3 regions of the Paenibacillus sp. FSL K6-1330 genome follow, and region 1 is predicted to be linked to each of the others. Evidence: riboswitches for the same ligand, from Rfam matches in the RefSeq annotation. Region 1 holds a riboswitch; each other region holds the start of a gene.

Region 1 (7,478 bases):
ATATGAGTAACTGTAAACAGAAACATCAGACGCTGCATTCGAGAGATTTCAGGACGGAATGCGGGAGAAATGGGGGAGCGGCCATGGCCTATTACAAACCTGATCGCATTGCGGAGATCACCTTGGAGAACGGGGTGAAAAAAGCACATAACTCCGCTATGAACGTGATGATATTAGGATTTTTGGCGGGTGCTTTTATTGCGCTCGGCTTTTTGCTGGATATTCGCGTAATTGCCGGAGCATCGGAGGCTTGGGGAGGCATTGCCGGTTTTATAGGCGCGGCGATATTCCCTGTCGGACTGATTCTTGTATTGCTAGCGGGCGGAGAGCTTCTGACAGGCAACATGATGGCCGTGTCCCTGGCCAGATTCAAGAAGCGAATTTCCACGAAAGAAATGGTACGAAATTTAGCTCTTGTCACGGTAAGCAATATGGCAGGGGCGTTATTCGTCGCTTATTTCTTTGGTCATGTGACGGGTCTGACAGGCAGCGGCGTTTATCTGGAGAAGCTGGTGGACATGGCAGGTCATAAGATCGACGACAGCTTCCTGCAGGCCTTCTTGTCGGGCATCGGGTGCAACTGGCTCGTGGCGCTCGCTGTGTGGCTGTCCTACGGATCGGATCAGATGAGTGGCAAAATTCTCGGGATCTGGTTTCCGACGATGGCGTTTGTAGCCATTGGCTTTCAGCACGTGGTGGCCAATATGTTCCTCATTCCGGCAGCGATATTTGAAGGATATTACAGCTGGGGCGAGTATCTGGTGAACTTCATTCCGGTATGGCTTGGCAATTTCGTCGGAGGCGCGCTGTTTGTGGGAGCTGCCTACGGGACCGTATATTTGAAGAAGGATGATAAGGTTGAGGTCATGCTTCGCGGCGAACAAGACGCCGCACTGCCGTCTGCGCCAACTACCGGCACTGCTCAACAGGTTCATTCTGCGCAGAATGTTTCTTAATATCCCGAAGCCTGGTAAGCGTCTAGGCGGAGGAAAAAAAGCTGCAATTGACCGCTCCCTTAAGAATAGGGATCGGATGATCGCAGCTTTTTTAGTGTTGTTGGCGGAGTGGATTCCTTGTATAAGTCGCAGCGGAACAAGCCCGCTATTTTTTTAAATGGTAAGGTACTGTGGTGATAATCACATCTCTCCGATACAGTAAATGTGCGCGAATGAGCAAGCTGGACTGATTGTGCAGGAAGTTATGCCAGCCCTTCTTGGGGATGAACTGCGGTATGACAACGGTAACCTGGTAGTGGGATTCGCTTGCCTTCCGCTGCACGGTATCGATGAATTTGGTCAGCGGCTGAATGATGCTCCGATAAGGCGAGTGCAGCGTCACCAGCCGGATGTCCGGCTGCCACTTCTTCCATTTTTCCTGGAAGGCCGCCTCGTCCTCCCGCTCGAACGGCACGTACACCGCGATAATTTGTCCTGCTCCCAGTGATTTGGCATAATTCAGCGAGTTCTCCACCACATGCGTGATTCCCGCCACAGGCAGAATAATAACATTTCCCTCAATCGGCTTAACCGGCTCACAGGTCGTAATTCGCAGCTGGTCTGCTACGGCCTCATAATGTTTGTGGATTCGTGTGAAGATCCAAATGATCAGCGGCAGGAAAATCAAGACGGTCCACACTTGGGCGAATTTCGTGAAAAAGAAGATCATCGTCACGATAAAGCTAATGCATGCGCCGGTGGTATTAATGATCAGCTTGACGATCCATCCTTCGGGCTTTTCGCGAATCCACTTCACCATCATCCCTGTTTGGGAGAGGGTAAAAGGGATAAACACGCCGACGGCATACAGAGGAATCAGATGCTCGGTTTTGCCTTCGAAAGCCAGCAGCAACAGAATGGAGAAGAACCCAAGTATGATAATCCCGTTTGAATATCCCAGACGGTCCCCCCGGACGGTGAACATTCGGGGAATAAATTTATCCTTCGCCAGATTAACGGCAAGCAGCGGGAAGGCGGAATATCCCGTGTTGGCGGCCAGGATCAGAATGAGAGCCGTGGTTCCTTGGATAAAGTAATAAAAAACGTTTCGTCCAAAAGTATGCTCGGCAATCTGGGAAACGACAGTGACTTGCTCGCTGGGGCTAACCCCATAGTAATAGGCCAGGAATACGATGCCCGAAAATAACATTGCCAGCAAGGATCCCATCGCGACCAAGGTTTTGGCCGCATTATTCGGAGCGGGATCCTTGAAATTCGGGATGGCGTTAGAAATGGCTTCAACGCCGGTCAGGGCAGAGCTGCCCGAGGCAAATGCCCGCAGGAGCAGGAATAAGCTGAGACCGGCGACAGGCGTGCCGATCGGCGTGTGAAGCTCTGGTGATGCATGGCCTGTAGCTATGTTGAATATTCCGACGCCAATCAGGATAAACAGCGCCAGTACAAACAAGTAAACCGGATAAGCCAATATGGTGGCCGACTCCGTAACCCCTCTTAAATTGAGTACGGTCAAACATAGAACGAACACGATGGAGATGGGCAGATTGTAGGCATGCAATTCCGGAAAAGCCGACGTGATCGCGTCCGTCCCCGCCGATACGCTGACCGCAACCGTCAGGATGTAGTCGACCAGCAGGGAGCCGCCAGCGACCAATCCTGGATACATGCCTAAATTCTGTTTGGAAACCACGTAGGCTCCGCCGCCATGCGGATATGAGAAAATAATTTGTCTATATGATAGGATAAGTGCCAGCAATAAGACCAGGACCCCGACGGCAATCGGTATGGAATACCAATAGGCAGCCGCGCCAACGGTCATCAAGACGATCAGAATTTGTTCAGGTCCATAGGCCACGGACGACAAGGCGTCGGATGAAAGGATGGCCAGCGCTTTGGTTTTGTTCAGCTTTTGCTCGCCCAATTCCGTTGATTTAAGGGGTCTTCCGATGAGGAATCGTTTGATAGAAGATAACATGTTTTTCACCGCCGATTAAGAATAGGTACATGATGGGAGCTGCTTGAAGTGACTTCAATCGGTGTGCCTCATGTGCTGGACATATGGGCTATCTCCATTCCAATATTGATTTTTGGCAAACAAAAAACACAGGTTAGAACCCTGTGTTTGATCACAAGTTCACAACCCTCTCCATCAACGCTGACGAGGTTAGCTGTCGGATTCGGGCGGTGAGAGTCGCCCTACCTGATAATAGTCGCGGCGTAAGTACGCGCTGCATCAGGATTCACCCCATAGTATGGTTGACAGATCCTATAGGTATCCATCCATACGTGTGGTTCCCCCGCTTTCCCAATTGGAAATTAAGCGAATGTCATGTGAATATGAAGAATGATTTCGAAGCTGAATAGTATATTACGCCTGCTCAAATCTTTTGTAAAACACCCTCCAACGAAGAATAAAGCAGAATTATTTATAAAAAATGACAGATAAGCGCTTACATAAATATGTGGCTTTGACAGGCTTTGTTTTTTGCATGTTTGCTATAGAAAGCATGACTTTCTATGATGCGTAAGTGGCAAGTAGCCCAGATGTGATGCGATAGACGCTGCATACAAACAAATTCGCCATGCCGGTCTCGGGGGAGGAGACATGGGCATGGCGAATTTTTTGGGAGTGGTCCATGATTTGGCAAGGAAGAGAAAGGGTCTGGGTTCCTCTTCGTTGCTCTTGATAGGAATATACCCGGAAGGAAGTAGAGTGAAACACCTGCTCAGAAAAAAATGTAAGACTTTACTGGAGCCCTGATTTTCTTTTAAGATAAGGGGATATGATTCAGCGTGTACAAGGGGGAATGGACGAAATGACTCAAGCGATGATTCATCAGGAGAATGGTGTGTTTCCGGCGGTATGTCCGTTGGATTGTCCCGATACTTGCGGTCTGCTGCTGCATAAAGAGAATGGAAAAATCGTGAAGGTTACCGGCAATCCGGATCATCCGATGACGCAGGGAGCCATCTGTAATAAAGTCCGCAATATGGCACATCGGGTGTATCATCCCGAGCGCGTGCTTTATCCGCTGCGGAGGGTAGGGCCCAAGGGTGAGGGGGCTTTCGAGCGGATCAGCTGGGATGAAGCGATTCAGGAGATTACCGGGCGCTACAAGAAGCTGATCAAGGAATATGGCTCCGAGAGCATTCTACCATACAGCTTTTACGGCAATATGGGGATATTGAGCGTGGACGGTATGGATCGGAGATTCTTCAACAGGCTGGGCGCCAGCCGCCTGAAGCAGTCGATCTGTAATTCCGCAGGCACTGCGGGCTGGAAATCCGTGATGGGGTTTAATGGAGGCACCGTCCCGGAGGAAACCGTTCATGCCGATGTCATCATTGTCTGGGGCGGTAATATCGTCAGCACCAATATGCACCAAGTAGTGCTGGCAGAGAAAGCACGCAAGGCCGGTGCCAAGGTCATTGTGATTGATGTTCATAAGAACCAGACCGGGCAATGGTCGGATTGGTTCATTCCGCTGTTTCCGGGCACGGATGCGGCACTGGCGGTCGGCCTCATGCACATCATGTTCCGAGATGGCATGGTGAATGAGGAATTCCTCCGGCAGTATACGCTCGGGCATGAAGCCTTGCGTGAGCATGTCAAAGACTATACGCCGGAGCATGTATCCTCCATTACCGGCATTCCGGTAGAGGATATCGAGAAGCTGGCCGAGCTGTATGGCCGGGCCGGTACTTCTTATATTCATATTGGTAACGGTCTTCAGCATCACGACAATGGCGGCTTGACGGTGCGCAGCATCGCGGCGCTTCCGGCCTTGACCGGACAATGGCTGAAGCGGGGCGGAGGGGCTGCCAAGTCGAATGGTGGCTACAACAGCATGGACAGTGATGCACTGGAGCGTCCGGATCTCCGGCCGAATCCGGATGCCAGGACCATTAACATGAACCGAATCGGCGAGGCGCTTGCCATGACCGAACAGCCGATTAAGTCGGTCTTTGTCTATTGCAGCAACCCGCTGGTTGTCGCTCCTGACACCGGGCGGGTGCGCGAAGGGTTTGCAAGAGAGGATCTGTTTACCGTCGTACACGATTTGTTCATGACGGATACAGCCAAGTATGCGGATATCGTGCTTCCGGCAACCTCCTCATTTGAGAATACGGACCTGTTCGCATCCTACTGGCATCAGTATATCCAGCTGCAGGAGCCGGTCATTCCGGCGCTCGGGGAGAGCAAGAGCAACGTGGAGCTGTTCTCCTTGCTGGGCCGGGCCATGGGGTTCACCGACCCGGCCTTCCATGAGACCGAAGAGGAGATGATGGCAAGAGCGCTCGACTTCCCGGACAACCCTTATCTGAACGGCGTCACGCTGGACAAGCTAAAGGTACACCGCTATGTGAAGCTTGACATGACGCCGCTTGAAACATATCTGGATCGTTTGCCGACGCCTTCGGGCCGGATCGAGCTATACTCCGCGAAGTTGGAGGAAGCAGGTCTTCCGCCTCTTCCGACTTACGTGCCCTTGAAGGAAGGATATGACGGTGTAAGGCGCGGCCGCGGGCACAGATACCCGCTTATGTTCATTTCGCCGCCAAACCACAACTTCCTGAATTCGACCTTTGCGAATGTGGAGAAGCATCAGAAGTTGGAGAAGGAGCCTGCCCTGCAGATTCATCCGGCGGATGCAGAGGAACGCGGTATAGTGGACGGAGACATGGTTACAGTGTACAACGACCGTGGAACCTACGAAGTCCGAGCCAAGGTGACGGATAAAATGCTGCCGGGCACCGTGGTCAGCCAAGGCTTGTGGTGGGAAGGCGAAGGCAGGAAGCAGCGCGCCAATGCCCTTACACCCGACAGGTTGTCGGACATGGGCGAAGGAGCTACCTTCTTCTCAACGGTGGTAGAGGTCAGGACTACAATAACCGGTGCTTAAAGATGAATACAAAGACTGTCTTGAAGGTCTATATGACCTGAAGGCAGTCTTTTTTTAGAGATAAGAAAGTATAAACATCCGAGGGCTTAACATCCATATATTGCAAGAAAAACTTCCACTAAATGCGGTCTGTCTGCTGAGAAAGTAAGTCGATCGACGTTTTTTATTGGCTGGAAAGGATAAAACATTCCGGTAGAAGTGTAAAAAATCGGGGTTTTATTATATAGATTCAAAATATTCCCAAAGTTAGAATGATACTAAGTCAATTGCAAGCGGTTTCGGAATGGTCGATATTCAGAGACCTGGCATGCTTTTACATCATTTCGTAACAGGAGGATCTATATGCCGCAAGTTACTACAGAACAGCAACCATCACCCATTTCCCGGCAGCCAAAAGTCCATAACAAAAGTTTCCTTAGGCGCTTAATGAAGCAATGGGATGTTCAACTCATGGTATTACCCGGCGTGATTCTGGTATTCATTTTTGCCTATCTGCCTATGTATGGCGTGATCACCGGTTTTATGGATTATAACCTGTTCACCGGCTCAAGGATTTGGGATAACCCGTGGGTTGGTTTTAAGCATTTTGAAGCCTTTTTTGCCGCCCCCGAGTTTGAAAGAATTTTGCGCAACACGATTGTGATCAGTCTGTTGAAATTCTTTATCGGATTTCCAGCACCGATTCTACTGGCCCTCTTATTGAATGAAGTTCGCCATATGTTATTCAAAAGAGTCATCCAGACGATTACATATCTGCCTCATTTCTTATCATGGGTTATTGTGGCAGGCTTCACCACTGCCCTGCTGTCAACGGAAAACGGAAGCATCAATATTCTGCTCGAGAGCATCGGGGCCATTGATGAACCGATCAATTTCCTCTCATTGAAGGAATATTTTTGGACGATCCTGATTTCGGCCAACGTATGGAAGGAGATCGGATTTAACTCGATTGTATTCCTTGCTGCAATTGCGAGTATCGATCCGGCGCTGTACGAGGCTGCAGACATTGACGGGGCTAGCAAGACCAAGCAGATCTATCTGATTACGCTTCCTTCGATTATGCCGGTTGTCATCATCTTCATGATTCTTGCTATCGGCAACTTGCTCAATGCAGGCTTTGAGGACATCTTGCTCCTGGCATCCAATCCGGTGCTGAGGCCGGTTTCCGATGTTATTGATACGTATGTCTATCGAGTGGGCCTTGGGTCACACCGTTATTCTTATGCGGTTGCTATCGGATTGTTTAAGGCGATTATCAGTGTAGGACTGCTAACGATCGCGAACTATTTGGCTCGAAGATCTGGTAATAGCTTATGGTAAGAATCAGCAGCCCTCAGGAGGTACGGCATGTTAAAAAGAATTAGCTTCAGTGACAAGGTTACGCTTATCGTGATTTACGTCTTTCTCAGTTTACTAGCCTTCTCGGCGCTCTATCCGTTCTGGAATGCAATTGCTGTTTCCTTCAACGTAGGTGTGGACACCGCAAAAGGCGGAATCACCTTCTGGCCAAGAGAGTTCACAACCGAAAATTACAATATCATACTCCAAGATGATCGACTGCTTAACGGATTCTTTATATCCGTAAGCCGTACCATAGTCGGAACTGCAACCTCCATATTCA
Region 2 (7,478 bases), 650 kb from region 1:
GGATTGACGAAACGGAAATCCTGTTCCGTAAGCTGGAGGAGGATAAAACGAAGAAAACCTGACGGTATATAGGGTCGTCAGGTTTTTTTCTTCTTTATTTATTTTTCGAGCATATTCACGACCTCAGACTCAAAGAGATCCACATTATCATTGGAGCCGATAACGACCATAATGTCGCCGGAGTTCACCACATCCATGGCTGTTGGCGCTACGATGATGCCGGATTGTTTATTCAGGGCCACCACGCTGACACCGTAGCGAACCCTCGTATTGAGCTCGCTAAGCGTTTTTCCGTCCATGCAGTCCGTGACCGTCATCTCCACAATCAGATAGTCCTTGGATAATTCGATATAGTCGAGCAGGTTGGGCGTGACAAGTTGGTGAGCTACCCGGATCCCCATATCCCTTTCCGGAAAGATCACCCGGTCCACGCCCAGCTTCTCCAGCGCCCGGCCGTGCAGCACTGAAATCGCCTTAGCAACGACCATGGCGACACCAAGCTCTTTTAACAAGATGGCGGATAAGATGCTCATCTGAATATCGTTCCCGATCGCCACAATCCCGCAGTCGAAGTTACGGATACCGAGCGATTTAAGCACCTCTTCGTCCGTAGCATCCGCCACCACCGTGTGCGTCAGCAGTTCGCTCATATCCTCGACAACCTCTTCACTGCGGTCGATGCCGAGCACCTCATATCCCTGTTCCATCAGTTCAAGCGCCAGGCTGGCGCCAAATCGTCCCAAACCGATGATTGCAAATTGCTTTGGTTTCATGTCTCTCCTGTACTCCTTATCCAATAATCATTTTGCCTTCCGGATGACGATATAATTCTTTACCCTTTTTTGGCCCCAGTGCATAAGCAAGCGTCAAAGGCCCCAATCGCCCTGCAAACATCGTAATACTGATCAAAATCTTCCCGAATCCCGTCAGTTCAGGCGTTAAACCCATGGAGAGACCCACCGTACCGAAGGCGGATGTCGTTTCGAATAGGATCTCCAGGAAGCTCCCTTCCTCTGTCGTTGACAGAATCATCGATACGATTAGAACGAGCAGCAGTGCCAATAATGCAATGGTCAGTGCCTTGAGCACCCGCTCCTGGGCCAGGCGATAACGGAACATGACGATGTCTTCACGCCCGCGCATCATGGCGATAACCGCCCCCACCATAATGGTGAAGGTTGTTGTTTTGATACCGCCACCGGTTGACCCTGGGGATGCTCCGATAAACATCAGAATCACGATAAAAAATTGCGTGGCCTGTCGAAGCCCCGTAATATCTATAGTATTCGCGCCAGCTGTACGCGGCGTTACGGACTGGAATAACGCACCGAAGAATTTTCCGCCCCAATTCAGAGAGCCGAGCGTCCTCGGATTGGTGAATTCAAATATAAGAATGACGATAAATCCAACCAGCAGCAAGGTAGCCGTCATGGTGAGCACCACTTTGGAGTGCAAGGAAAGTCTCCGCTGTTTTCGGAAATCAATCAGATCGGATAATACGATAAAACCAATCCCACCTGAGACAATCAAAAACATCACGACTATGTTGACTACAGGATCGTAGACATACCCGGTCAAACTCCGAAAATCACCAAACAAATCAAAACCGGCGTTGTTAAACATCGTGACTGCATGAAAAACGCCATAATAAATCGCCTGGCCGATCGGCATATCAAACGCCCAGCGGATCGATAGAATGATGGCACCACAGGCCTCGATGATGAGGGAGTACAACAACACTCTGCGAATCAGCCTTACGATTCCTTCCATCGAGGACTGATTCATCGCTTCTTGCAGAATGAGGCGATCCTTGAGCGAGATGCGTCTTTTCAGAGCCAAGGCAAATAAAGTAGCCATCGTCATGAATCCGAGCCCGCCGATCTGAATCAGCAGCATAATCACGACTTCTCCGAAGGAACTGAATGTCGTTCCTGTATCCACCACAACCAGACCCGTTACACATGTTGCCGATGTCGAAGTGAACAAGGCATCGATAAATTCAAGCGGTTCACCTGTACTTGTGGAAATCGGCAGCATTAACAGCGCCGTCCCGATGAAGATAATAGCCGCAAAACCAAGCACGAGAATCTGCGGCGGAGACAACCTGAGCCAGTTAAATTTAGAGTTCAATCGGTCACCTTCTTAAAAAAAATCAAGAAAAAAGACACTGGAAAACGCAGTGCCCTTTACGGTCTGGTTCCTGTGCTGCAGCCTACGAGGTTAGCTGACGGATTCGGGCATTTCCACAGGTCGCCCTATTCATTATTCTAGGAATAATGAAATTCACCCCAATTACATGGTTCCCCCATTTTCAGTACGAAATTCGGCTGGAATATTCGGTTCCTTGAAGCATGATGTGATTATAACGCAATCTGGTACGTAACCCAATGCCGTTTTTCACCCAAAAAATCTTTAAAAGAGCGCGAATTGGGCATATTCAAGAATACAAGCATAGGGTTCTCTAACGTTTTCGAAACCTTTCATTCATTTTCATCGATTTGTTTCATTATTCCGGATATTGGGATAAGCTGCTTATGACTTTCATAACTATGTTATATTGACTCTATGCGTACTTAATCAGGCATATCGAATACCAGTGGGAGTATCAACTTTCCTAGAGGAGGAATTTCATGAATCGTGCAAGAGAGCCCTTGAAGCTGAAGCCCAATCTCAAACAGCTCATCGCGCCTGCCGCAGTCGGCCTGATTCTGTTCCTATTATTTCAGGTGTTTCCGTCGACGAATCCGGATTCTACCGAGATGGCATCTCCGAATATCATATCCAAGGAGCAGGCTCGGCAAGCGGCTTCAAGCTTTGCTCAGGAGCATTTGCAGTTTACGGCTGCAAAAACGGATGACACATTGGTTACATATCAATCCAAATCGGAACTTTACGGATATCTGGCGAAGGAAAAGAAACTTTCGGAATACAACAAAACCTATGAAGCCAAATATCCCTATGACGTATACCGCGTTCGCTTCAGCGAACCGGGAGGGGATGCCCTCAATGTGGACGTGCACATGCAAAATTCAGGCATCGTCGGCTTCTCGTACGATTACGCCCGCTCCAGCTATGACCGGATTGAGCTGAACAAGGGCGATGTACAAAGGCAGATGCTGCTTGTCGTCGAGGACGGCATGTCATTAGCCGAGAAGCAAGCGCTCGCGGAGCCTTGGCTCCAGCGAGCGGGCTATGACCTGTCGCGCCTTGAGCTGGTTACGCGGGAAGGGGAACCCCGGCTTCGATATGTGGACCCGGAATCCAAGATTGGCGATTCCCGATTGGAGCACCGTTTCACCTTCGAACATGGGAAATTACGCTCCTATGAGCCATCCTTCTCAGTCCCGTCCGCCCATTCCGCCTATGTCAACAAGCAGACTCAGGATGCAACGCTGCTGACACTCGCAGGGTATGGCCTGTTCACCCTCATCCTTGGCATTCTTGCCATTGTGTACAGCGTAAAGACCAGAGCCTATACGTCGTTTAAGCGCGGCCTGTTCCTAGCGGTGCTGCTGTTTATCATTCAGATGCTAAATACGTATAATCTGATTCCCGTTTTCAAATCCGAGGGGATGTCGCAAACTGGTATATTCGGGATGATGATTTTCTATGCGGTCTATTCGCTCATATTCTCCGCCCTGCTCTATTTCTCCCTTGTCGGGGGCAACGGACTATGGCAAAAAGAAGACGGGCTCAATCCATGGCCGCGCGCCAAAGAACCCGGATACGGTCATTATGTACTGGACAGCATGAAGCTGGGATATATGTGGGCTTTCATCCTGCTTGGGGTCCAATCCATTATCTTTATCGTTCTGGGCCTAACCTTAAATACATGGTCCACCACGGATGCCACACAGTCGCCTTACAACATGCTCTATCCTTGGCTGTTTCCGCTGATGGCCTGGCTGGCCGGCATATCCGAAGAGGCCGTCTATCGACTGTTCGGAATCAAAATGGTGAAAAAGATCGTCCGCAATACGTTCGTTGCCAGTTTGATTACCTCGCTCATCTGGGCGCTCGGGCATACGCTTTATCCGATATACCCTGTAATTTCCCGGCCCATTGAACTGGTTATCATCGGCTTGCTGTTCAGCTACATCTTTTTGAAATATGGGTATTTGGCGGCCATGTTCTCCCATGTCATCTTTAATAGCATCTTGATGGGTATTAGCCTGATCTTGCTCAAGGACACCACCAACTTGCTGATTGGTGCTTTCTACATGGTGCTTCCTGCGCTTGTTGCGTATGCGATTTACCGTTTCAATCCAACAAAAAAAGAGAAGCCGTATGTCACGACTCCTCCTCACGAAGTGCCTTAAGAATTTCCGTTGCTAATTTCTCACCGATTGAAAGGGGCTTGAAGTCTTCGACTGAAGCCTCTTTTATTTTTTTGACCGAGCCAAAATGCTTCAACAGCAGCTTCCGGCGCTTCTCACCAATGCCCGGGATGGAATCCAGCTTGGAGGATACCATCGATTTGCCGCGCTGTTCGCGGTGGAAGGAAATCGCAAACCGGTGAACCTCATCTTGAATACGCTGCAGCAAATAGAACTCCTGGCTGTCCCGGGGCAGCGTAACCGGCTCCGGCGGGTCTCCGACCATGAGCTGCGCTGTTTTATGCTTGGCATCCTTCACAAGCCCGCAGACCGGGATATACAACCCCAACTCATTCTCCAACACATCGCTGGCGGCGGAAATCTGTCCCTTCCCTCCATCGACCACAATCAGATCAGGAAGCGGCAAATTCTCCTTCAAGACGCGCTCGTACCGCCGCCGGATCACTTCACGCATCGTATCATAATCGTCCGGTCCCAGCACGGTACGGATCTTGTATTTCCGATATTCCTTCTTGTCCGGTTTCCCATTGGTGAATACAACCATGGCCGATACCGGGTTGGTCCCCTGGATGTTCGAGTTATCAAATGCCTCGATCCGGTTCAGCGACTGGAGGCCGATCACTTCGCCCAGATTCGCCGCTGCGACCGAGGTGCGTTCTTCATCGCGCTCAATCAAGCGGAATTTCTCGTCTAAGGACACCTTTGCATTATCCGACGCCATGCCCACCATCTGTTTCTTCAAACCACGCTGCGGCACATGCACCTTCACGCCGAGCCATTCCTGCAGGGCGGCAGCCCCTCCGGCTGCATCCACGATGCCAGCGGCTTCGGCCTGCTTCTCCTGTGCCTGGGCAAGGGCTGCCTGCTGCTCATCAGATGTTCCTGCGGAAAGCGTACTCGCCGAATCCACGGCTTCCTCTGGGCCTAACACACCTTCATCCACAGCCGTTCCAGCAACCGACTCTGGATCAGCCTCGTCTATCAACAGGGGCTCAGGCAGCAGAATTTCTTGCGGCAATGCAGGATTATCACTGTAATACTGGGCAATAAAAGACATAAAGTCACTGTGCGCATCGCCGTAGAATGGAAAAACGGACTTGTTGCGCTGTACCATTTTCCCTTGGCGCATGTACAGAATCTGTACACACATCCAGCCTTTATCCACAGCATAACCGAATACGTCGCGGTCCCGTGTATCCGTCGTCGTAATCTTCTGCTTCTCCATTAGCGTATCGATATGGATGATCTGATCCCGCAGTTCTTTGGCACGCTCGAAATACAAATCCTCCGCGGCCTCCTGCATCTTGCGCTGCAGTTCCTTCTTGATCTCTTCATGTCCACCGCTCAGGAATGAGGTAATCTCCCCTGTGATCTGTTCATATGCAGAATTTGGAATTTCCTTTACACATGGAGCCAAGCATTGTCCCATATGGTAATACAAGCACACTTCTTTCGGCATGACGCCGCATTTGCGCAAAGGATACATCCGGTCCAGCAGCTTTTTGGTCTGCTGTGCCGCATACGCATTCGGGTAGGGGCCAAAGTATTTGGCTTTATCTTTAAGCACCCTTCTGGTCACTTCCAGACGGGGATGCTCTTCATTCGTTATTTTAAGATATGGATAGGTTTTATCATCCTTCAGCAGCACGTTGAATCTCGGCTGATGGGTTTTGATCAGGTTACACTCCAGAATCAAGGCTTCCATGTTGCTGCCGGTCACAATATATTCGAAATCGCGGATTTCCGAAACAAGCATCTGGGTCTTCCCGTTATGGCTTCCGGTAAAATAAGAGCGTACCCGATTCTTCAGCACTTTCGCCTTGCCCACATAAATAATCGTGCCTTCATGATTCTTCATCAGGTAACAGCCGGGCTGGTCCGGCAGCAATGCCAGCTTATGGCGGATATTCTCCAGCGCCCTCTCCTGCTCCTGAAGCTGTTTGGCAAAATCGTCCATGCTATCCCTCCTCTCCAAGGAGATTATATAGTATTAACCATAAATATAAAACACTATGAATAACCACACAAAGCGCCTCCGGGTTTCACCGAAGGCGCTTTATGAAAGCAGATTGCAGTCTATGACCAATCCTGCTTATTGATGTTTTGCAATGATGCCCTTCAAGGCTTCTTTGGAGTTCAGACCTACCACTTTATCGACAGGCTGGCCGTCTTTAAAGAAAATCATAGTCGGAATGCTCATCACGCCGAAACGTGCTGCGGATTCCGGATTCTCATCCACGTTCACCTTAGCAATTTTCACAGCATCACCAAGATCTGTGGACAGCTCTTCCAAAATCGGGGCAAGCATTTTACAAGGACCGCACCATGGCGCCCAGAAATCAACTACAACCGTTCCTTGACCTTCCACTTCACTTACGAAGGATTGATCGGTAACGTTTACGATAGCCATTATATTCTCCTCCTCACGGATAATTTTACATATAGTACGACCATAATTGTTGAATGGGTCGACGAATTTAGTATACCACAACCGGTCGGAAAAAGTGAAATATACTCACCTAAAGAAAGAGGATTTCACGGGTTTTTTATGCAATCTTTACAAATGATTTGCGCATTGGGTATACTACTAGTAACAAGTCGGGTGACTGTCAAGTTTTTCGTGTTGGCACGGCATGTTCACCTTTTGAGGAGGCAAGCACCATGGATGTAAACGTACGCGTTAACGATCCACGGGAGCACATCAATGAAGAACCACGCAATGACTTTGGCGATTTGATGATGGGCTTCGTGGGGATGTTTGGTTTCATGACCATCATCTTTTTCGGTTTCGTCATTATCAAGTTCTTGGTTGGCTAATTATTGATGACTCCTTGTGCACAAATAAAAAGTCTGATCCTGCCGCGTTCCATACGCTAACGGGATCAGACTTTTTACAATTCAGGGAAAGCTTGTCTATAGGGAGTTCACTTGCAATGCTAGAATTTCCCTCTCTGGTTCTCGCCGAATAAATGAACGACATCGACAAAAGGCGCAATTCGGTTCATCAACCGCTGTCCTTTGTGTGCCTCCTCCCCATCCTTGCTCGTGAAGCTCAGATGCTGTTCAAGCCCGTCGAGCGGATAGTTCGACGTATAGAAGGTCGGCAGCCGGTTCATCCGGAAATTCAGAATGGAACCGAGG
Region 3 (7,478 bases), 500 kb from region 1:
GATCGCGGTGTATCGAAGAGGGATATCTATAATGCGCTCCTGACGGAATCGTGATAATACTTAACTTGGTGCAGGGGGATAACAAAATAGCCCCACAAAGTGGAGCCTATGCTTCGATGTTTATTCCAAATACTTTGCGGGGACCCCAAAACCAATAAATGAGAATAAAGAATAGCTTACGCTTCGCTGAAAACTTAAATTCTGTAAACTCAAAAAAAGACCCTCCTGCGGCCGGGTTCATAGCCGAGGAAGGCACCAAGGAGATATGAAAAAGGTTAGAATTAACAAAATGTAATAATGCTATTATATACTAAAAATCTTAATTTGTCACAGGTGTAGGGATTTCCGAGATACATTCATGGCAAACAATTTTACCTTTGAAGTAAGTGACATTCTCAGCGTTACCACAGAAGATGCAGGCAGGCTCATATTTCTTAAGCATGATGCGTTCGCCGTCTACATAAATCTCCAATGCATCTTTCTCACCAATTCCGAGCGTACGGCGTAATTCGATCGGAATGACGACCCGTCCAAGCTCATCGACTTTCCTTACAATTCCTGTTGATTTCATCATAACTTATAAATGCCCCTCTCGCCATAATTTAAAAAAGTCATAATTCGACATAGTTCTAGTTTTTATGTTATTTATAGTACCAACGATTCCCAAAACAGTCAACCTATATTTTTGAAAAATCGGAACCTATTTACGAAAGTATAGTGAACAAAACCCTTATATAGCAACGTAATTACCATAATCGTACCAATTATTGCTGCGTTTTTTGATTTGTCGATTTGGAAAGCGCAATTTTCCCTTATTCGACATGGTTCGACATTAGATGTCAAAAGAAGTGTTTATCGGCTAAATCCCAATCGAAACGATAAGGAGTTGAGATGGAATGTATTCACCAATTTCGGAAGAAAAAGTGTTTAAGGATCCCGTCCACAATTATATTCATGTGCAAGACGACATCATCTGGCGATTAATCGATACCCCGGAATTCCAGCGACTCCGCCGGGTTAGACAGCTTGGGACCTCTTTTCTGACCTTTCATGGGGCCGAACACAGCCGATTCTCCCATTCACTGGGAGTCTATGAAATTACGAGAAGAATCATCTCTCAATTCGAACGGAGGGGGTATTCCGATTGGCCTGCCGAGGAAAGGCAAGTTGCGCTCTGCGCGGCTCTGCTGCATGATTTGGGGCATGGCCCTTTCTCTCATTCTATAGAAGAAGCTTTTCATATGAATCACGAGGATTGGACATGCCGGATCCTGCTCGGGGATACTTGCGTCAATCAGGTACTGCGAGAGCTCGGAGCGGATTTCCCCGAGAAAGTGGCTTCCGTGATTAACAAAACCTACGATAAGCCGATTGTGATAAACCTGGTCACTAGTCCGCTGGATGCAGACCGGATGGATTATTTGCTAAGGGATGCGTATTATACGGGAGTTAATTATGGAACGATTGATATTGACCGGATCTTGCGGATGCTGCGGCCATACCGCGATCGGGTCGTTGTGAAGGAATCGGGCATGCACGCCGTGGAGGATTACCTGATGTCACGGTATCAGATGTATTGGCAGGTATATTTTCATCCCGTCACTCGAAGCTCCGAAATCATCCTGCGCCAAATCTTTCGCCGGGCAAAGGAACTGCATGACAGCGGATATGCCTTTCGGTTCATGGTCGAACCGCTTCCTGCGTTGTTTGCGGGCCATATTGACGTGAGTCAATACCTGCGTCTGGATGAAGCCCTGATCCAAACGGCCTTTCTGCAATGGACGGAGGAGGAAGACAAGCTCCTTAGCGAATTATGCGGTCGTTTCATGCACCGAAAGCTCTACAAATATGTAGAAATCGACAATATTGATCTGGAAACCATCGACCGGATACGCCAAGCGTTCCGTGCCGTGGGATTACATCCGAAATATGACCTGGAGATTGATTTTCCAACCGATCTTCCTTATGATAAAGTTCATTCCGATATGCCGCTTAACGAGAAACAGATTCTGCTTCTGGATCGGCATGATGAGCTGAAGGAAATCTCGGAGGTTTCCGATATTGTACGCTCGATCAGCGGTATTCATAAAGGACGGTACCATCTTTATTATCCGGAAGAGAAAGTGACTCCGCTGCTGGCTCAGATGCCGGAGAAGATAGCCGATGTTTTCAAACAACAACATTAACCTAGAGGAATAGACAATGCTTGGTACATCTGCAATTTACCCAGCTAATGGAAGATAAACGACACAGAAACGACAGGAAGGAGAGTGTGGATCTTATGTTGTTCGACACGCACACTCATATGGACGCTCCCCAATTCGACGAAGACCGGGAGGAAGCAATTCAGCGGGCGCTTGAAGCTGGCGTGACCCGGATGATCAATATCGGATTTAACCGGGAGACGATCCCGACTACGATGAAGCTGGCAGAGACTTATGATTTTATATATGCGGCAGTGGGCTGGCATCCTGTAGATGCGATTACCATGGAGGATCAGGACCTGGATTGGATCGCCTCTTTATGCAGTCATGAGAAAGTGGTGGCTATTGGAGAGATCGGCCTGGACTATCATTGGGATACATCTCCGAAAGAAGTGCAGCACCGAGTGCTTCGGCGTCAGATCGGACTTGCCCGGGAACTGAACATGCCGATTGTCATTCATAATCGGGATGCGCATGAAGATATTATCAAAATTTTACGGGAGGAAAAGGCCTCCGAAGTGGGCGGTGTCATGCATTCCTTCTCCGGAAGCTGGGAAACTGCCAAAATATGTCTCGATATGGGATTCCATATTTCATTTGGCGGGCCGATTACCTTCAAGAATGCAAAGCAGCCCAAAGAGGTATTGGCGCAGGTTCCGCTGGATCGATTATTGATCGAAACGGACTCCCCTTACCTGACGCCTCATCCCTTCCGTGGGAAACGAAATGAGACCGCTTATGTGAAATTGGTGGCGGAGACCGCAGCCGAGATTAGAGGGTTGTCTTATGAGGAATTGGCCCAAATTACCACCAAAAATGCACTGGAACGATTTGGTATTTAACGAAAAAGAGAGCAAAAGCGATGAAAAAGGGAGCAATCGCGATTAATTAAAGTTTTTTAATCAGAAAAGGCGTCAATATTACAATAATTTAACCTTTTACATGAGAAAATGTGGTTGAATGTTGCTTTACAACCTGCATGTAAACAGGATATCATCTTTTCAGTGATAGGAAGCTGCGATGTGCAGATCGTAGCCGAATATTTCATGAACCGTCTCGCTTAATCTCCGGAATTCTGGAGAACGGGGGAACCGATACCGCCGTGCATACTGGTCTGAATGCACGCAGCTGTATTTGATTTCTTTTTCGGGTCTTTGGGGTGAATTTGAAGGATCTCGCCATGAGCGGGTATCCGGATCTAGGGCGTCTCTCTTACGTCCGAACCCGACAGCTAACTCCGTAAGCGAAATAAGAGGGGAAATCTCGTGCATACCATTTCCATGATTCTAATCATCAGGAAGCCACGTTAGAGCCTCTAGTACTCTTTCATTGGCTTTCTTTTATTTTTGAATAATGGAGAAGGGATCATCATACTCTTGGTAAACAGGGGGTGGTGGTAGATGGACGAAATGACGGGAATTGACGCAGGGTGTAGATAGATAGCAGGGCGCCTTGTGAGAAAAATTGCTATAGTCACGTCAAATGCATTCATGCGTTTACCTAGACGGCGGGACTATGAAGGAGGATGGAATAGTGGGCATTTTTCAACCTGAAGAAACCCATGAATCACAATCATCCAGCATGTCTTACGCATTGAGATGGAAGCATGACAATTTGCGTCAACTGATGTTGCTCGGTGCCATGGGTGCCGTTACGGTATCACTTCTCATATCGTTGGTCGTACATGATCAGGCAGGCAAGGAGGTTCAGCTTGTCGTCGATGGTCGTGTCACCACAGTAGAAACACGTGGATCATTGCTGCAGGAATTGCTGGATGAGCAAGCGATCACGTTGAGTCCTCAGGATCAGATTTCGATGCCTTTAAACGGCGCGATCCAGGATGGAGATCGGATCATCATTGAACGGGCAATTCCAGTTAAAGTTACAGTAGGCAGCACAACTAAAACCATATTTACATCCCAGGATACGGTTGATCATGTACTTAAAGAGGCTGGTATTACGATCCAGGGTGAAGATATAGTACAACCGGCACAGAACACGAAGCTGACCAGCAATATGAATATCCATGTTGTCCGCGTCACGAAACAAAAAGTTAAGGAGACGGAAGACCGGGAATTCCGTGTGATCAAAACAGCCGACCCATCGCTTGAAAGAGGGGATAACCGCGTAATTCAGCGGGGCGAGTCCGGTCTCATGGTGAACCATTATGAGAAGGTCTACCACAATGGCAAGCTGGTTTCGAAGACGAAGGTCTCCCAAAAAGTCGAGCGCAGAACAAAGGATAAAATTATTGCCGTAGGCACGAAAAAGGTGGAGAAGCCCGTCATTGTTCAGGCGGCCGCCACCGATGTGAAAGCCACACCGGCCAAATTGTCTGGCACGAAGAAAGTAACAACCGCCAAGGCTGTTGAGAACAACGTGGTTTCTCGGGCAGGCGTTGATTTTAAATACAACAAGGTATTGAACAATGTGTCGATGACGGCGTATTCTTCTGAGCAACAAGGAATCGGTACACGCACTGCATCCGGCACACGCGTTACAGAAGGGCGCACCATCGCCGTTGACCCTAATATCATCCCGATCGGATGGTGGGTCTATATCGAAGGCATTGGCTTCCGTCGTGCAGAAGATACGGGCGGCGCCATCAAAGGCAACAAAATCGATGTTTATTATGATTCACTCAAATCGGCCACGAGTTTCGGCCGGAAGAGCGGCCGCACCGTTTATGTGATCGGTCCGGTTAAACCTGAATTGAACTAGACGCATGAATTCCAATTTACAATGCCATTCTAATGCTATACTATTTAGCTTATAATATATAATGATGAAGAAGAGGGAGTATTTCCTCTTCTTTTGTTTTGTTAAGAACGGAGTATACAGAGCTAAGATGGTTGGAAATCTAAAGTTGTACAAGCGTGGCTTTGCTTGGGAAGGAAGAGAACAAACGCATGATTAAAGAAGTGATTGTTGTGGAAGGCAGAGACGATACCGTTGCCATTAAACGGGCCGTAGAAGCGGATACGATCGAAACGGGCGGATCAGCGATCAACAAGCAAATCCTGAAACGTATAGCGCTTGCTCAGGAGCGCAGAGGCGTCATTATATTAACGGATCCTGACCATGCAGGGGAGCGGATCCGCAAAATCGTGGATCAGGTCGTACCCGGCTGTAAGCATGCCTTTATCCCGGAAGCGGATGCTACCCGCAAAGGGGATATCGGCGTGGAGAATGCCTCGCCAGAGGCGATACGGCGTGCGCTGGAGCGGGTCCATACCTCCTTCGAGGGTGGAGAGAGCCTGATTAGTCTGGAGGACATGCTGGAGGCCGGATTATCGGCTCATCCGGAAGCAGCGGCAAGGCGTATGACGATGGGTAATCTGCTGGGGATCGGTTATTGCAATAGCAAGCAGTTCCATAAACGACTGGCCATGTTTCAAATATCACGTGAAGAATTTCTGGCCGCACTTGCACAGTTGGAAGAAGGGGGCGTAAGCCAATGAATCGGATCGAGGATATATCAACACCAAGACGGACGAAGGAGATCATCTCACGGCATGGATTCTCTTTCAAGAAGAGTCTGGGTCAAAACTTTCTTATTGATCAGAATATTCTGTATAAAATTGTGGAAGCTGCAGGACTGGATGAGGATAAGGGAGCCCTTGAGATCGGCCCTGGTATCGGTGCATTAACGGAGAAGCTGGCGCAGACGGCAGGGACCGTCACCGCGGTCGAAATTGATCAGCGCCTGATTCCCATCCTGAGGGAGGTCCTGGAGCCCTATGAGAATGTGAAGGTGCACCATGGAGATGTACTGAAGGTGGATCTTCATGAGCTGTTCCGTCAGGATTTTGCGGGCGTATCGAAGGTAAGTGTGGTTGCGAATCTGCCGTATTATGTGACGACGCCGATTCTCATGAAACTGCTGGAGGAAAAGCTGCCGCTGGAGAATATCGTGGTGATGATTCAGAAAGAAGTGGCAGAGCGGATGGCAGCGGCGCCGGGAAGTAAGGATTATGGCAGCCTTAGCATTGCCGTTCAATATTACAGTGAGCCTAAACTGGTCTGTATTGTGCCGCATACGGTGTTTATTCCGCAGCCGAATGTCGCTTCGGCCGTGATTCGCCTGGCGGTCCGGGAACAGCCTCCTGTTAGTGTAGAAGACGAAGGATTCTTCTTCGAGGTGGTTCAGGCTTCTTTCGCACAGCGGAGGAAGACGATTGCCAACAATCTGAAGAGCCGGTTCTTTCCGGGAGAAGGCCGTGAACGGCTGGAGCAGCTGCTGCAGGAAGCGGGCATTGAGCCCTCACGGCGCGGTGAGACCCTTAGTATTGAAGAGTATGCCCGGCTCAGCAACATATTGTACAACGCGGATATTCGTTAATACAGCCATTAGAGAGCCCATAGGGCCCGCGAAGGCCTTAACGCGATAAATTGATGTTTCGCAAGAACCAATAGTCACAGTGGCCCATACCATAGGGTAGGGGTGATGTTGTGATGAACTTGGGAGACTTGGTCGTTCGTAAATCCTACGGCGGCGATGTAACGTTCCGGGTAGAAGGCATGCGGCAAAATAATAATATCGTCATCAAAGGGACAGAATTCCGGTTACTTGCCGATGCTCCCATTGATGATTTGGTCACGGTCCCGCATCCCAACTTAAGCGAACGTACAAAGCAGGCGCAGATCAAAGCCAATGAGTCGCTGGACCGTCTGCAGAAGCACAGACAGGAGCAGAGTGAGCGTCAACTGGCCAGCCTGCGCAATATTGAAGGCGGACAGCTTGCGGAAAAAGGATATTTTGACGTGCCGGGCAAGGTGCTGCATTTGGATGGAGATCCCCAATACCTGAAGAAGAGTTTGACCTTGTACAATCAGCTTCGGGTCCCAGCGGAAGGCCATTATATCAATGAGTCGGGGATGGCCGATTCATTATATCGTCTTCTTCCGCGGGTAAGACCTGATATCGTGGTAATTACAGGTCATGATGGAGTTCTGAAGAGACGACAGCCATACGATTTATATAGCCTGGACAGCTATAAGAATTCACACAACTTCGTCACGGCGATTCAGGTAGCACGTCAATATGAGCGGAATCTGGATTCCCTGGTCATTGTGGCTGGGGCGTGCCAGTCGCATTTTGAAGCTCTGCTGCAGGCGGGAGCCAATTTTGCCAGCTCGCCAGGGCGAATCCTCATCCATGCGCTGGATCCTGTCTACGTTGCCGCTAAGGCAGCCTATACGTCAGTCAGGGATACCGTCAACATCCATGATGTCGTTCATCATACGATCAGCGGCAGTCAGGGCGTGGGCGGA

What was found. Region 1 has a riboswitch for cyclic di-AMP ahead of NYE54_RS31710 (APC family permease). Riboswitches for the same ligand answer to the same signal wherever they lie in the genome.
Region 2: it holds a riboswitch for cyclic di-AMP, as region 1 does, so the genes downstream of both, NYE54_RS28815 (TrkH family potassium uptake protein) here and NYE54_RS31710 (APC family permease) in region 1, are expected to answer to the same signal.
Region 3: it holds a riboswitch for cyclic di-AMP, as region 1 does, so the genes downstream of both, NYE54_RS00140 (3D domain-containing protein) here and NYE54_RS31710 (APC family permease) in region 1, are expected to answer to the same signal.

Annotation. Positions count from the first base shown of each region.
Region 1 is NZ_CP150269.1:6,953,815-6,961,292, reverse strand. Features, by position in the region: gene NYE54_RS31715 (formate/nitrite transporter family protein) at 84-956, shown strand; gene NYE54_RS31710 (APC family permease) at 1,102-2,928, opposite strand; cyclic di-AMP (ydaO/yuaA leader) riboswitch at 3,091-3,286, opposite strand; gene NYE54_RS31705 (molybdopterin oxidoreductase family protein) at 3,770-5,857, shown strand; gene NYE54_RS31700 (ABC transporter permease subunit) at 6,200-7,177, shown strand; gene NYE54_RS31695 (carbohydrate ABC transporter permease) at 7,205-7,478, shown strand, end outside.
Region 2 is NZ_CP150269.1:6,306,274-6,313,751, forward strand. Features, by position in the region: gene NYE54_RS28805 (LysR family transcriptional regulator) at 1-62, shown strand, start outside; gene NYE54_RS28810 (TrkA family potassium uptake protein) at 99-773, opposite strand; gene NYE54_RS28815 (TrkH family potassium uptake protein) at 790-2,130, opposite strand; cyclic di-AMP (ydaO/yuaA leader) riboswitch at 2,195-2,339, opposite strand; gene NYE54_RS28820 (CPBP family intramembrane glutamic endopeptidase) at 2,631-4,319, shown strand; gene uvrC (excinuclease ABC subunit UvrC) at 4,291-6,294, opposite strand; gene trxA (thioredoxin) at 6,430-6,747, opposite strand; gene NYE54_RS28835 (hypothetical protein) at 6,999-7,154, shown strand; gene dnaI (primosomal protein DnaI) at 7,274-7,478, opposite strand, start outside.
Region 3 is NZ_CP150269.1:26,434-33,911, forward strand. Features, by position in the region: gene rsmI (16S rRNA (cytidine(1402)-2'-O)-methyltransferase) at 1-54, shown strand, start outside; gene NYE54_RS00125 (AbrB/MazE/SpoVT family DNA-binding domain-containing protein) at 320-574, opposite strand; gene NYE54_RS00130 (HD domain-containing protein) at 897-2,186, shown strand; gene NYE54_RS00135 (TatD family hydrolase) at 2,282-3,046, shown strand; cyclic di-AMP (ydaO/yuaA leader) riboswitch at 3,252-3,466, shown strand; gene NYE54_RS00140 (3D domain-containing protein) at 3,738-4,925, shown strand; gene rnmV (ribonuclease M5) at 5,114-5,665, shown strand; gene rsmA (16S rRNA (adenine(1518)-N(6)/adenine(1519)-N(6))-dimethyltransferase RsmA) at 5,662-6,546, shown strand; gene yabG (sporulation peptidase YabG) at 6,660-7,478, shown strand, end outside.